Regions from separate parts of the Alcanivorax sp. VBW004 genome, predicted to be linked through region 2. Evidence: predicted binding sites of a transcription regulator. Region 2 holds the regulator's gene; the other holds the start of a gene.
The links. Region 2 encodes sigma-54, which starts transcription at its own class of promoters, with help from an activator protein. Its sites were predicted from a motif close to TGGCACNNNNNTTGCTNT; they were not measured.

Region 1 (7,291 bases), 880 kb from region 2:
AGCACGTGACCGATGCCGAAGAAACCGAAGTTGCGCGAGAACGCTTCCAGGGAGTCGTGGGCCCGGCTGAAGGCCAGCCGCAGCGCATAGTGCGCATGGGCATCGTTGGCCTCGTCGCGGGGCAGGGTGGCGTGGTACTTGAGAATGGCGCAGGCAATCAGCAGCTGGCTGTGCACATCACCCAGGCGGGCAGACAGCAGTTCGCGCCGCTTCAGGTCGCCGCCCAGCAGCGCCAGGGCCATGTCCGAGACGCTGGCCAGTACTGCACTGTAGCGGCTGACCAGACGATACCAGGGCGCACTGAACGCATCGGAATTGCCGGGGGCATCAGACAGGTAGGGGCCCGCCAGGGCCTGCACGATGGCACTGCTGATATTGCCCAGCGTATGGCCCGCGTGGGAGAAGAACAGGTCATCGAAGTCCTGTAGCCCCTGCTTCTTGTCTTCCGCCTGGATGGCTTGCAGTTCGTCATAGAGGAACGGATGACAGCGCATGGCCCCCTGCCCGAAGATCATCAGTGAGCGGGTGAGGATGTTGGCCCCTTCCACGGTGATGGCAATGGGGGTGGACTGATAGGGCAGGGCCAGGAAGTTACGTGGGCCCAGCTGAATGCCGCGACCACCGGCGATATCCATGCCGTGGTTGATCAGCTCACGCATCATTTCGGTGGCATGGTATTTGGCCATGGCGGTAACCACGGACGGTGCTCCGTCTTCCAGCGAACGGGTCACCAGATGGCGGTAGGCTTCCAGGGTGTAGGCCAGTGCCGCCACATCGGCGGACGCTTCCTGTACGCCCTCGAATTCGCCGACTGCCGTATTGAACTGGCGACGAATGCGACCGAAGGCACCGGTCATGCGGTAGCCCATTTCGCCACTGGCGGTGGCCAGCGCGGGCAGGGAGACGCCGCGGCCGGCACCGAGACATTCAATCAGCATGCGCCAGCCTTTGCCGGCCATATCCGGGCCGCCGATGATGGCATCGAGAGGCACGAACACATCCTTGCCATTGATGGGGCCGTTCATGAACGGGGAACCGGGGTAGTGCCGGCGGCCGATTTCCACGCCTTTGGTATCGGCGGGAATCAGTGCGCAGGTAATGCCCAGTTCTTCCTCATCACCGAGCAGTTTTTCCGGGTCATAAAGTTTGAAGGCAAGGCCGACCACCGTGGCCACCGGGGCCAGGGTGATCCAGCGCTTGGCGAAGTTCAGGCGCATGCCCAGCACTTCCTTGCCGTCGATCTTGCCTTTGCAGATAACGCCGGTATCGGGAATGGCGCCGGCATCGGAACCGGCTTCCGGCCCGGTAAGGCCAAAGCAGGGAATCTCGTCACCCTTGGCAAGGCCGGGCAACCAGCGGTCTTTCTGCTCCTGGGTGCCGTATTCCGCCAGCAGTTCGCCTGGGCCGAGAGAGTTGGGCACCATGGCGGTGACGGCGGCGGTGAGCGAGCGGGTGGCAATCTTGCTCATGATGCGGCTTTGCGCATAGGGCGAGAACGCCTTGCCGCCGTACTCAGTGGGAATGATCAGGCTGAAGAAGCCCTTGTGCTTGAGGAAGTCCCAGACCTCTTCGGGCAGGTCTCGCAGTTCGTGGAAGATCTGCCACTCATCAAGCATGTCGCACAATTGCACCACTTCGTTATCAATGAAGGACTGTTCGTCATCGGTGAGCGTGGTGAATTGAATGTGGGCGAATTTTTCCCAGTCCGGTCGGCCGGAGAACAGGTCGGCTTCGAACCAGGTGGTGCCCGCCTCGATGGCTTCGCGTTCGGTATCGCCAATGGCAGGCATGACTTTGCCCAGCGCGTTGTAGACCGGTTTGGTGATGAACTTCTGGCGCAGGTCTACGTGGTTAAGCACGGTAACGCCGGCGGCGAGCAGAATCAGGGAAATGGGATGGAACAGCCAGGAAGCGAGGAAGCCGCAGAGCAGCCACACAATGACGAAAACGGCACTGCCAATGCCTCGGCTGATTTGCTGATAGAAGAGGGTCATCAGCGTGGCAATTAACAACACAATAGCCAATAGGCTAAGCATGGTGATCTCCTTTGCCTGGGTGGAATACCTTCCAGCATGCGGGTGCCGCCATGGAGAGGGCGTGAAACTGTCGCCATGAACTTCAAACCGCACACCTGTCTTTCAGTCTAACGCGCAGATGGCATAAGTTGCACAGGATTTAACCGGATTTAATCTGGATGATGCCTTACACTTGGCGCCACTTTGAATGCGTTTTCAGGAGCATAGCGTTGCAGCCGAACAGCCCTATCATTGAAGCCACCGAGCAGAATATTCAGCAAATTCTTGAGCAATCCCAGCAAATCCCGGTGATCGTGGATTTCTGGGCCAGCTGGTGCCAGCCCTGTTTGCAAATGGCGCCGATCCTGGAGCGGCTGGTCAATGAATATCAGGGCAAGGTGCTGCTGGCGAAAGTGAATGCAGATGAGCAGCAAATGCTGGCCAGCCAGTTTGGTGTGCGCAGCCTGCCCAGCCTGAAACTGGTGTACCAGGGGCAATTGGTCAGTGAGCTGGATGGCGCCCAGACGGAAGGCGCGCTGCGCCAGTGGCTGGCACCGGTAGTCGACCCTGAAGCAGCACAACAACAGCAGGAAGAAGGCTTTATCGAGCAGGTGCGCATGGCCATTGAGGCGGGCCACACGGAGCAGGCGGAAGGGGCATTACGCCAGACCTTGGAGCAAAGCCCGGACAAGCATGCCATTCGTGCCCTGCTGGTGGAGTTGCTGTTGGGGGAAGGGCGCCTGGATGATGCCCAGTCGGTGCTGGCGGAAGTGACAGAAGATGCGGAACCGTTACGCCCGTTCCGGGCACGTTTCGCGTTGCTGGAAAAGCTGGAAGGGACCGGGCAGAGTCTGGCGGAGCTGTCCGCCCGTATCGCCGACAAGCCCACCCCGGAAGATCTTTATGCCTACGGCTTGCAGGCCGCCGCGGCGGGCCAGTTTGAAACCGGGCTTGAGTCGCTGCTGACGCTGTTGCGTGATTATCGCGATTTTCGCGACGGGGTGGCCCGCAGTGCGCTGCTGGAAGTGTTTGAATGCCTTCCCAAAGGCGACCCTTTAGCCAGTGAATATCGCCGCAAGATGTTCAACTACCTCTACTGAGCCTGCCTCCAACTTCCTCCCCGCGGGCAGCGGGTGTCCCCGTTGCCCGTGTCTATCCTGCCTGCTTTTCCGTGCTGACGGCGATTGCCGGGCCGCTGCTCGCCCGCTGTTTTTTGGTGCGTGATTCGCTTTTTCTCCCTGTGTAAGGCGGGATGTCTGCGCCACTTTGATGCTAATAGTGTTCATCCATGGTGCGCCAATAAAGTGCAGTGTTCTTTTGTGGTGCGACATGAATTTTATTCAGCGCTAACTGATTGAAATAGCGTGCACTATTTTGTGGCCTGATTCTTGAATGCCCCTTGTCGGTGCAAACTTCCGGCACGTGTTGTGTTGGTGCATGAGGACGAGGAGATACCGAATGAAAATGCTGACTGCGGTGGTCAAGCCGTTTAAGGCCGAAGAAGTGCGCGATGCGCTGGCCCAGGTCGGGGTGCAGGGCATGACGATTACCGAAGTAAAGGGGTTTGGGCGCCAGAAAGGGCACACCGAACTGTATCGGGGGGCGGAGTACGTGGTGGATTTTGTTCCCAAGGTGAAGCTGGAGCTGGCGGTCCGTGAAGAGCAGCTGGACCAGGCGATCGAGGCAATCATGAAAGCGGCCGGCACCGGCAAGATCGGTGACGGCAAGATTTTCGTGACTGACCTGGAGCAGGTGATCCGCATCCGTACCGGTGAAACCGGCAGCGAAGCCATTTAAGGGGCCCGACGATGAAAAAATTGATAGCTGTATTGTTGATGTTGCCTTCGCTGGCGCTGGCCGATGGCCTGGATACCGGTGACAGTGCCTGGATTCTCACCGCCACCGCGCTGGTGCTGTTCATGACGCTGCCGGGCTTGAGCCTGTTCTACGGCGGCCTGGTGCGCGCCAAGAACATTCTGTCTGTTTTGATGCAGTGTTTCGCCATTACCTGTGCCGTGTCGCTGGTGTGGCTGATTTGCGGTTATTCCCTGGCGTTTTCCGACGGCGGCAGCATGAATGCCTGGATCGGTGGCCTGGACCATGTGTTCTTTTCCGGGATTACCCGGGAGACGCTGGAAGGCACCTTGCCGAAAAGCCTGCACGGGCTGTTCCAGATGACCTTTGCCATCATTACGCCAGCCCTGATCGTCGGTGCTTTTGCCGAGCGCATGCGCTTCGGGCCGATGCTGGCGTTTTCCGTACTCTGGCTGCTGGGGGTGTATATCCCGGTGTGTCACTGGGTCTGGGGCGGCGGCTGGCTGGCTGACCTGGGGCTGTATGACTTTGCCGGTGGTACCGTGGTTCACATCACTGCTGGTGTGGCAGCGCTGGTGGCGGCTGTGGTGCTGGGTAACCGTAAAGGTTTCCCCACCCAGGGCATGATGCCGCACAACATGACCATGACCGTTACCGGTGCCGGCATGCTGTGGGTGGGCTGGTTCGGGTTCAATGGGGGTTCGGCCCTGGCGGCCAATGGCGATGCGGCCATGGCCATGCTGGTGACACACATTTCTGCGGCCGCCGGTTCGCTGGCCTGGATGGCCATGGAATGGAAAAAATTCGGTAAACCCTCCGCGCTGGGCATTGCTACCGGCATGGTGGCGGGCCTGGGCACGATTACCCCGGCATCCGGCTTTGTCAGCCCGGCTGCGGCGCTGGTGATTGGCCTGTCCGCTGGTGTCATCTGCTTCTACATGGTGATTTTCGTCAAGCACAAGCTGAAGATTGACGATTCCCTGGACGTTTTCCCGGTCCACGGCATTGGCGGCATCCTGGGTACCTTGCTTGCCGGTGTGTTTGCTTCCACGGAACTGGGCCTGTTCTCCGGTTACGGCTTTGCCAAGCCGGAGTACACCATGCTGGATCAGCTGGGCGTCCAGGCACTGGGCGTGGTGGCCACCTTTGTCTATACCGCACTGGTAACCTGGGTATTGCTCAAGCTGATAGGCCTGTTTGCACCATTGCGTGTGACCGGCGACGAAGAGACACAGGGGCTGGATATCGCCCTGCATGAAGAGCGTGGCTACGACCTCTGATTGTCTGTTTGAAGCTGATTTAAGGCGCTCGAAAAGCCCGGCATTTTGCCGGGCTTTTTTGTCCTATAAGGACACATCTGCGGCTATTGCCACCCTCTGAGCCTTTCTATAAGGTACGGGTAAGTTTCGAACGCTCGTTTGAATTGGCTAGCAGCAATAAAGCCTGTGCCAGCCCTGTGAAAGGGGGCGTCGAAGTCATATCGATAGGTTTAAGGAGAAACAAGAATGAGCCTGGAATTTCTGTCTGACGAGTGGTTTGCAAAAGTAAAAGAAATCCGTGATGGCGCGGGTAATGTTGAAGCGCCGGCAGCACTGGCTGACCTGGTAATCAACATCACTGTTAATGCTGACGGTGGCGACAAAGAGCTGGCTCTGGTGGGCGGCATGATCGAAGAAGGTCATCACGCTGACGCTCCGACTACCATGATCCTGCCGGCCGACCTGGCCAAGCGCATCTTCATCGAAGGTGACCAGTCTGCAGGCATGCAAGGCTTCATGAGCGGCCAGATCCGCATTGAAGGCGACATGAGCAAGCTGATGGCTCTGCAAACCGCACAGCCTTCTGCTGATCAGGTTGCCCTGATGAAGCAGATCCAGGACGTGACCGCGTAATACCGCGTTTTCGTTCCATGACAATGCCCGCCTTGTGCGGGCATTGTTGTTTTAGGCGACGTCACACGCAGCATCCCTGCCTGTAGCGTGGGGCGTGGGGCGTGGAGTGTGGAGTGTGTTACGCGTCATGTGTGTGATTCAGGTTCTGCAATGGCGTGGCCACGGCCACCGGCTGAACGCATACCTGATCCAGCCAGCCGTGCGCACTGCGCTTGCCCGCATCCAGATAATCTCTGAGCGAGTCTTGCCAAGGCTCGGCATAGAAGGCCATGCATAGCGGTTGTCGGCGTAGCGGATCGTGGGCAACGCAAATATGCTCCATTGACGCCGCCGCCAACAAATCCTGAGTCATGGCTGTGGGCAGGGTCAGCAGGTCACAGGGCAGGCACAGGCACAGGCCGTGGGCTTCCCCCAAAGCGGCTTCCAACCCGGCCAGTGGTCCAAGAAAACCGTCGCGCCGATCCGCGACCACCTGATCGGCCCAGGCTTGATAGCGGTCAGTATTGCGATTGGCACTGATTACTATGCGGGTGGGGCGGGGGAGTAGATTATCGAGCAGGTGAGCGACCAGTGGCTTGCCATCCACCTCCACCAGTCCCTTGTCGGCACCGCCCATGCGTTGCCCCTGCCCGCCGGCCAGAATGATTAAGGTATAGTCGACCATATTGCCTTCTCGTCGTGCTCTCGCGTTGGGTTCCGGGGGCGAATCGGCTATGCTCTGCGCGCGCGTTGGGCGATGCTGACAGCTTGTGTTTTACCAGCCCCGAGTGCAGACACGTTTCAGGGACATTATGTGACTACCGCCCGTAATCATCTTACCGATTTAGCGCGCTTTGCGCCGCTCCTGCCTGGCTACCAGCCGCGTGAACCGCAGCTGGAAATGGCTGACGCGGTGGAAGACGTGATTGGCAGTGGTGCCACCTTGCTGGTGGAAGCGGAAACCGGCACCGGCAAGACGCTGGCTTACCTGGTGCCTGCACTGCTGTCTGAAGGCCCGACGTTGGTGTCCACCGGCACCAAGAGCTTGCAGGACCAGCTGTTCTTCAAAGACCTGCCCATGGTCAAGAAAGCCCTGAACCTGCCGAGAAAAGTGGCGCTGTTAAAAGGGCGTGCCAATTACCTATGCCCGTACCGGCTGGAATTGCATCAGGAAGACGCCCGTTTTCTCACCCGTGAAACCGTGGGGCAGATGCAGATTGTGGCGCACTGGGCCGGGCGTACCCGCACCGGTGATATCGCCGAGCTGCAACAGATCCCGGAAGATGCACCGGTATGGCCCTGGGTGACCAGTACCGCGGACAATTGTCTGGGGACGGAGTGCCCCCGCTATAACGAATGCCCACTGATGAAGGCGCGCAAGGAGGCCCAGGAAGCCGACCTGGTGGTGGTGAATCATCATCTGTTCTTTGCGGATGCGGCATTGCGTGGCAATGGTGCGGCTTCTGAATTACTGCCCACCGCCAACACGGTGATTTTCGATGAGGCGCATCAACTGCCCGAAATTGCCGCGGCGTTTTTTGCGGACACCCTGAGCACCCGGCAGATTCAGGAGCTAGGCCGCGACAGTCT
Region 2 (7,291 bases):
TTTTTTATACCGCTCTGCGGCAGCAGCATGCTGCAAGTTATCACCATCGCGGCTCAGGTGAGGAGGTGTGCATACAGCACCGTGGCAAGGCCGAGGAAGGCAAAGAAGCCGACAATATCGGTAATGGTGGTCAGCACCACGGAGCCGGCCAGGGCCGGATCGATGCCGAGACGTTTCATGGTGATAGGTAGCAGAGCGCCGGCGCTGGCGGCCATCACCAGGTTGATCACCATGGCGGCGGCGATGACCAGTCCGAGGTTGGGGTCGTTGAACCACAGCCCGGCGGTAATGCCGATCACGGTTGCCCATAGCAAGCCATTGATTGCACCCACGGACAGTTCCTTGAACAGCAGGTAGCGGGTGTTGTTGGACTGGATCTGGCCCAGCGCCATGGCGCGGATCACCAAGGTCAGTGTCTGGCTGCCGGCGATACCGCCCATGCTGGCCACGATGGGCATCAGGATGGCCAGCGCCACGACTTTTTCCAGGGTGGCTTCAAACAGGCCGATGACGGCAGAGGCGGCGAGTGCAGTCAGCAGGTTGATGCCCAGCCACAGGGCCCGACGGCGAGCGGTTTGCCACACGGAGCCGAAGGTATCTTCGTCTTCATCCAGACCGGCCATGCTCATCAGTGAGTGATCCGCTTCTTCGCGGATTACGTCAACAACGTCATCAATGGTGATCCGGCCCACCAGCATGCCGTCCTCATCCACCACCGGGGCGGTTACCAAATCGTGGCGTTCGAAGATCTTTGCCACTTCGTGGGCGGGCAGGGTGGCAGTAATGGATTCCGTGTCGGTGATCATGGCTTCGCGCACGGTGGTGCCTGGGTCGCTGATCAGTACCTTGGTCAGTGGCAGCAGGCCGATGAACTGGTTTTTCCGGTTCACTACGGCCAGGTTATCCGTGGTGCGAGGAATTTCGCCGCGGCGACGCAGGTAGCGTTGAACAACTTCGAAGGTGATCTCCGGACGCACGGTGATCACGTCCGTGTTCATCAGGCCGCCGGCGGTGTCTTCCGGGTAGCTGAGCACATGCTCCAGCCGTTCGCGGTTCTGTTCGTCCAGGCTGGCCATCACCTGGGAGGTGACATGGTCCGGCAGCTCTTGCAGCAAATCCGCCAGGTCATCCGTGTCCAGTTCTTCGACCAGCGAGACCAGTTCGTCGGTGGACAGGTTACGCAGCAGTTCGACCCGGACCTCTTCGCCCAGGTATTGCAGGACTTCGGATTCCTGGTCTTTATGCAGCAACTGCCAGAGAATTTCCCGTTCCCGTGGCGGGGAGGATTCCAGTAAATGCGCCGCTTCCGCGCCGGGCAAATTGTTGATCAGCTGACGTACCTGGGTATAGGTACCGCTGGCCAGGGCGCGGTTAATGGCTTTTAAATGCTGTTGGCTACGGCTGCTATCAGCGGGCATGGCTCCTCCTTGCTGGAAGAGAGTTTACACGAGGCGGTGTGAAGGCCGAAGCGTCGCCGGTGGGATGGCGGTAAAGAGTGGTAAATTTCCCGGTGATTAGAAGGCTACTCGCCTTCGTCGAAACAGCGGGCGAACAGGTCTTCCAATTCGTCCATGGCGTGTTGTTCGTCTTCCCCTTCCACCTGAAAAGTGACGCTACTGCCTTTCGCTGCGCCAAGCATGAGCAGGCCCATGATGCTTTTTGCGTCGATGGTCTGGCTCTTGTGCAGGACCAGAATGCGGCTGTCGTAGCGGGAGGCCACGCTGACCACTTTGGCGGCCGCGCGGGCATGCAGGCCGAGTTTGTTGATTACGTCGAGCTTCTTTTCAATCATCGGGTGTCTTGTGGTCAGAAGTGATCTGAAAGGGAAAAGGCCGGGTGTCAGGTCATGGCCGCGTTATTGCTCTCTGGGCAGTTCCCGGTGGCGAACCTGAAGGGCAATGCCTTTGGCGCGCAGAGTCCATGCCAGCTGTTCGGTGATAAAGACTGAGCGATGGCGCCCGCCGGTACAGCCGATGGCGACTGTCACGTAGCTGCGATCGCTGTGGGCAAACGCCGGTAACCAGCGCGCCACGAAATCGCCGATGTCCTTGAGCATGTCGTGACTGGCCTGATGCTGGCTGAGGAAATCGATGATGCAGTCATCCTTGCCGGTAAAGGGGCGCAGGTCTGCATGCCAGTGCGGGTTGGGCAATACCCGTACGTCGAACACCAGGTCCGCGTCGGTGGGCAGGCCATTCTTGAAGCCGAAGGATTCCAGCTGTAGCGACAGGGCGGCTTCACGGCGAGCCACCCGTTCGCGCATCAGGTTGCGCAGGGTGTGCACGTCGTGGTTGCTACTGTCGATGACCAGATCGGCGCGCTGGCGGATGTTGGCCAGCAGTTCCCGTTCATGGCCGATGGCGTCGGCCAGTGAGCGCTCGCCGGTGCCCAGCGGGTGACGGCGACGGGTGGCGCTGAAGCGGGTCTGCAGGGTGTGGTCATCCGCGTCCAGGTAGATGATTTCACTGCCCACCTGTTGTTCGTTCAAGGCTTCAAGGATGTTGTCGAAAGCCAGTAGCTGGGCGGGGAGGTTGCGGGCATCAATGCCCACAGCGACCCGCTCAATCGGGGGCTCGCCCTCGCTGAGCTGTTTCGCCAGTGTCGGCAGCATGCCGGCGGGCAGGTTGTCGACACAATAAAATCCCTGGTCCTCCAGCGCTTGCAGCGCGGTGGTTTTCCCGGACCCGGAGCGGCCACTAATAATGGTGAGTTTCATGATTGCACCGCTGGCACGCCACACGTAGCACGCTGGCACGCAAGATCGATAGACAAGGGGGCGTTTGGGGCGTGTTGCATGATGCGTGAAAGCTTGTTGCGTTCCTTCATGATGCCAGTCGCAACTCCGCTTCGGACTCTACGGCCGTCTGATAGAGGTGTTGGTTATCGGTGCTGTGGCGCAGTTCCGCACGGTAGCTGTCGTCGTTGAACAGGGATGCCAGGTGGCTGAGTGTCTTGAGGTGCTGTTCCGGGTTGTCCTGGGGGACCAGCAATACAAACACCAAGTCCACGGGGTGCCCGTCAACGGCGTCGAAATCGATGGGGCTTTCCAGTTTCAACAACAGGCCTACTGCTTGCTGGCAATGTCCGAGCCGGCAGTGGGGAATGGCAATGCCTTCGCCAATGCCTGTGGAGCCCAGTTTTTCCCGGGCGACCAAAGCATCGAAGACCTCCTGTTCATTGAGGCTGTCACAGCTGGCCGCGGCCAGCTGTGCAACCTGATCCAGCAGTTGTTTCTTGCTGCTGGCCTGCACGCCATGATGGGTGCGGGCCAGAGTCAGTAGTTCGCGAACTCGCATAATTGTCGCTTTGGGTTAGTGACCGTGCTTGTGGCTGACGGCCTTTTCCTTGTGTTTGAGAATCTGGCGGTCCAGCTTGTCCGTCAGCTTATCGATCGCTGCATACATGTCTCCGGCCTCAGCGGTGGCGAAGACATCGGCCCCGGAAATATGGATTGTGGATTCAGCTTTATGGGTTTTCGGTTCCGGAGAGAGAATGACCTGGACGCTGGTGATTTGATCGAAGTGGCGCTCCAGGCGGGAGAACTTATCACCCACATAGGCACGCAAGGCATCGGTAATATCCAGGTGATGACCGCTGATATTAATTTGCATGGCTGGCTCCTTTACCTGTTTGGGATCCGTCCTGGCGCCCTACACCAAACGCTTGCGGGCGCTGGAAGACGGTATTCGCATCGCCTCTCTGTATTTGGCGACGGTCCGGCGCGCTACATTGATTCCCTGCTCATTCAGCAAGCTGGCCAGCTTGTTATCGCTGAGCGGCTTGCGGGGATTCTCGGCAGCGACCAGCTTCTTAATAATGGCACGAATAGCGGTGGAGGAACACTCACCGCCGCCGTCTGTTCCCACGTGACTGGAAAAGAAATATTTCAGCTCAAAGACACCGCGGGGTGTCATCATGTATTTCTGGTTGGTGACCCGACTGATGGTCGATTCGTGCATCTCAACGGCATCGGCAATATCCGCCAGAACCAGGGGTTTCATGGCCTCATCGCCATAATCGAAGAACCCTTGCTGCACATCGACAATGCGGGTGGCTACCTTGAGCAGGGTGTCGTGGCGGCTCTGCAGGCTCTTGATGAACCATTTGGCTTCCTGAACGCAATTGCGCAGATATTGGCCGTCTTCGCCGCTGGTGTTGCGGGCGATGTTGGCGTATTGCTGCTGCAGGTTGACCCGGGGGAGCACGTCGTCGTTGAGGCTGACCTGCCAGCGGCCCTTATGCTGACGGACGATCACGTCGGGAACGGCGTAGTCCACCTGGGGCTCGCCGATCTGCTCGCCGGGGGCCGGGTCCAGGGTGCGTAGCAGGGACAGGGCCTCCAGCAGGACGTCTTCGCTGGTCTGCAGGGTGCGACGCAGGGCGGCGTAGTCGTGTTTTTCCAGCAGGTCCAGGTGAGCCAGCAGGGCGCAGGCTTCGTCGCGCAGGGCGGTATCGGCGGGCAGTTGGCGCAGTTGTACGCCCAGACAGTCCGCCAGATCGATGCTGGCTACGCCGACGGGGTCGAACTGCTGCAGACGGTGCTGCACGGCAAGCACTTCGTCGCGCTCCAGTTCATCGCCTTCGGTGAGCAGCTCCGGCTGGGCGTTCACCATGTCGACGATGTCATCCAGGGGCACGGTGATGTAGCCGCGGTCGTCCAGGGATTCAATGATTGTCATGGCGATAATGCGGTCCACATCGCTCATGGGCGTCAGATTCAGCTGCCAGAGCAGGTGGTCCTGAAGATTGCCGGAGACCGCGTGGCGTTGCTGCCATTCGTCTGCATCGTCGGGGAGGGAGGCGGTGGCGCTGCTGGTCTGGCCGGAATAGACATCGTCCCACTCGGTTTCTGCGCCGGGTTCGTCCTGCACCAGTTCTTCCAGGGCGTCGTCACGCTCGGTGTCCAGCTCCTCGTCCTGACGTTCTTCGTCATGTTCGGGCAGGCTGTCGTCACCGAAATCGTCGGCCAGTTCCAGCAAGGGGTTGCTCTCCACGGCCTGCTGGATTTCCTGGCGCAGGTCCAGCGTGGACAGCTGCAAGAGGCGGATGGCCTGCTGCAGCTGCGGCGTCATGGTGAGCTGCTGGCCAATTTGTAGTTGTAGTGTGGGCTTCATACTGCTCGGTATTCTGCGGATCCCCAAAACACGAGAATACCAAGCTGATCACACAACAAGCAAGAATTGTGCCACTGGTCTTTGTGTGCTAGGTGAGTGACGTTGGCGGTTGATAGTGGGCCGTTGGTGGCGAGGCGAGCAGCAATGGGGGGGGCAGCAGGTAGCCGCGTCCAGGCATTGGGCGCGGCTACCTTGCTTTCAGGCCGGTCCGTGCTTTCACGGCGTCGCTGGCAGTCTGTTTAGAGCCTGAAGTCGGCGCCCAGGTACACATCCCGCACCTGCTGGTTGGCGAGGATGATGTCCGCATCGCCGGAGGCAATGATGTGGCCGGCGCTGACGATATAGGCGGTGTCGCAGATATCCAGCGTTTCACGCACATTGTGGTCAGTGATCAGGACGCCAATGCCGCGGTCTTTCAGGTGGCGGATAATACCCTTGATATCGTTCACCGAGATCGGATCCACCCCGGCGAAGGGTTCGTCCAGCAGGATAAAGTCCGGGTCGGTGGCCAGGCCGCGGGCAATCTCCGCTCGGCGCCGCTCGCCGCCGGACAGGCTCATCCCCAGCGAATCGCGAATGTGGCCGATGTGGAATTCCTTGAGCAGGCTCTCCATGCGCTCGTGGCGCTCTGCCTTGCTCAGCTCCTTGCGGGTTTCCAGAATCGCCATGATGTTCTCTTCCACCGTCAGGCGACGGAAGATGCTGGCCTCCTGGGGCAGGTAGCCAATCCCGCGCTGGGCGCGACCGTGCATGGGCAGGTGGGTGATGTCGCTGTCATTGATCTCAATGCGGCCGGCATCGGCTTCCACCAGCCCGACAATCATGTAGAAGCAGGTGGTCTTGCCGGCGCCGTTGGGGCCCAGCAGGCCGACAATCTGGCCGGCTTCCACGTCCAGGGAGACATCCTCGATGACCCGGCGGCCCTTGTAGCTTTTTGCCAGGTGGTGGGCGCGTAAGTGGCTCATGGTGTGCTGGGCTCCGCGTCGGGTGAGGCGGTGTCGTTACCGCCACCGGGGGTGTCGTTTGAGTTGCTGGTGTCTTCGTCGCCGGCAGCATCGTCGTCGGTGCGGGTGGCGTTGGTTTGATTCTCGGCCGGGATCACCAGGCGAACGCGCTGGTCGCCTTCACTACTGGCGTCCACACGTTTGGAGTCCAGGCTGTATTCCACCTTGGCGCCTTCAAATGTATTGCCCTGATGCTCGATGTAAGCGTCGCCGGTGAGGACCAGAGTGCGCGCGTTAATGTCGTATACCAGGTTTTCGGCGTGGGCATTCAGTCCCTCGCCTTCCTCCATGCGCACGGGGGAGCCGGTGGCTTCCACCCGGACCAGGTCGCCATTTTTGGTGAACAGGCGCATTTCGTCAGCAAACAGTTTGCGCTTGCCCTGAATCAGTTCCACGTTGCCCCGGTACAGGCCGCTGCCCGCATCCTGTTCGAAGCGGCCACTGTCTGCCGTGACCTGGATGGGGCCTTCCATGGGGGCGGCCTGAACGCCCAGGGGCAATGTCGCCAGCAATGCCAGTGCGGCGAGGCGGCGGGTGCTATGAAGCCGGTGCTTCAAACTCACTCTTTACTCCTTGTTTCAGGTTCAGAATGCCCTTGTCGAGATCGGCTTCCAGGGCGCCGGCACGAGTCTGGCCGGAGTCGAATGTCATTTCCACATCGCCGGGGGTGGTGGCGATATTGGTGTCGCTGTTGAAGCGCAGTTCGTCGGTGTCCAGGTTCACTTTCTGGGTGGGGTTGTCCACATTGACCTTGCCGAGAAAGGTGATCAGGTCGCCATTGTCTTCCACGGTGCCTTGCTCGCTGGTGATGGTCCAGCTGCCCTTGTCGTTCGCCATGACCAGCACCGGCGCTTCCATTTCGGTGAGGGGATTGTGGTCAAACTGCACCAGGTTGTCGGCGGTCAGGTGATATTGCAGGGTGCCGTCTTTTTCGCTGAAGGCGCGGGCGGTCACGTCGTCGGCAATAATGGCCGGCGCCATCATTACGGCGTTGTCCTGGCCGGGCAGGGTGCTGTCCCACTCGTGGAGCGTCATCAGCATGACCAGCCCCAGCATCAGAATGCCGGTGGCGCTGAGTAGTCCCTGTCGTTTCATGCCTGGCTCCGCAGGGCGAGAATGGCATCGCAGATTTCCCGTACTGCGCCTTCACCGCCGCGGCGTTCGGTAACGTGC

Region 1: a site for sigma-54 is predicted at 3,230-3,247, ahead of F1529_RS11680 (P-II family nitrogen regulator). Genes of this name have one in related genera too.

What each region holds. Positions count from the first base shown of each region.
Region 1 covers NZ_WNHC01000001.1:2,573,424-2,580,714, forward strand. The annotation lists gene F1529_RS11670 (acyl-CoA dehydrogenase) at 1-2,036, opposite strand, end outside; gene F1529_RS11675 (tetratricopeptide repeat protein) at 2,246-3,115, shown strand; gene F1529_RS11680 (P-II family nitrogen regulator) at 3,474-3,812, shown strand; gene F1529_RS11685 (ammonium transporter) at 3,824-5,110, shown strand; gene F1529_RS11690 (SCP2 sterol-binding domain-containing protein) at 5,336-5,722, shown strand; gene F1529_RS11695 (molybdenum cofactor guanylyltransferase) at 5,841-6,386, opposite strand; gene F1529_RS11700 (ATP-dependent DNA helicase) at 6,516-7,291, shown strand, end outside.
Region 2 covers NZ_WNHC01000001.1:1,693,099-1,700,389, forward strand. The annotation lists gene mgtE (magnesium transporter) at 54-1,418, opposite strand; gene F1529_RS07825 (HPr family phosphocarrier protein) at 1,523-1,792, opposite strand; gene rapZ (RNase adapter RapZ) at 1,856-2,716, opposite strand; gene ptsN (PTS IIA-like nitrogen regulatory protein PtsN) at 2,823-3,296, opposite strand; gene hpf (ribosome hibernation-promoting factor, HPF/YfiA family) at 3,312-3,611, opposite strand; gene F1529_RS07845 (RNA polymerase factor sigma-54) at 3,651-5,114, opposite strand; gene lptB (LPS export ABC transporter ATP-binding protein) at 5,354-6,079, opposite strand; gene lptA (lipopolysaccharide transport periplasmic protein LptA) at 6,076-6,681, opposite strand; gene lptC (LPS export ABC transporter periplasmic protein LptC) at 6,656-7,213, opposite strand; gene F1529_RS07865 (HAD family hydrolase) at 7,210-7,291, opposite strand, start outside.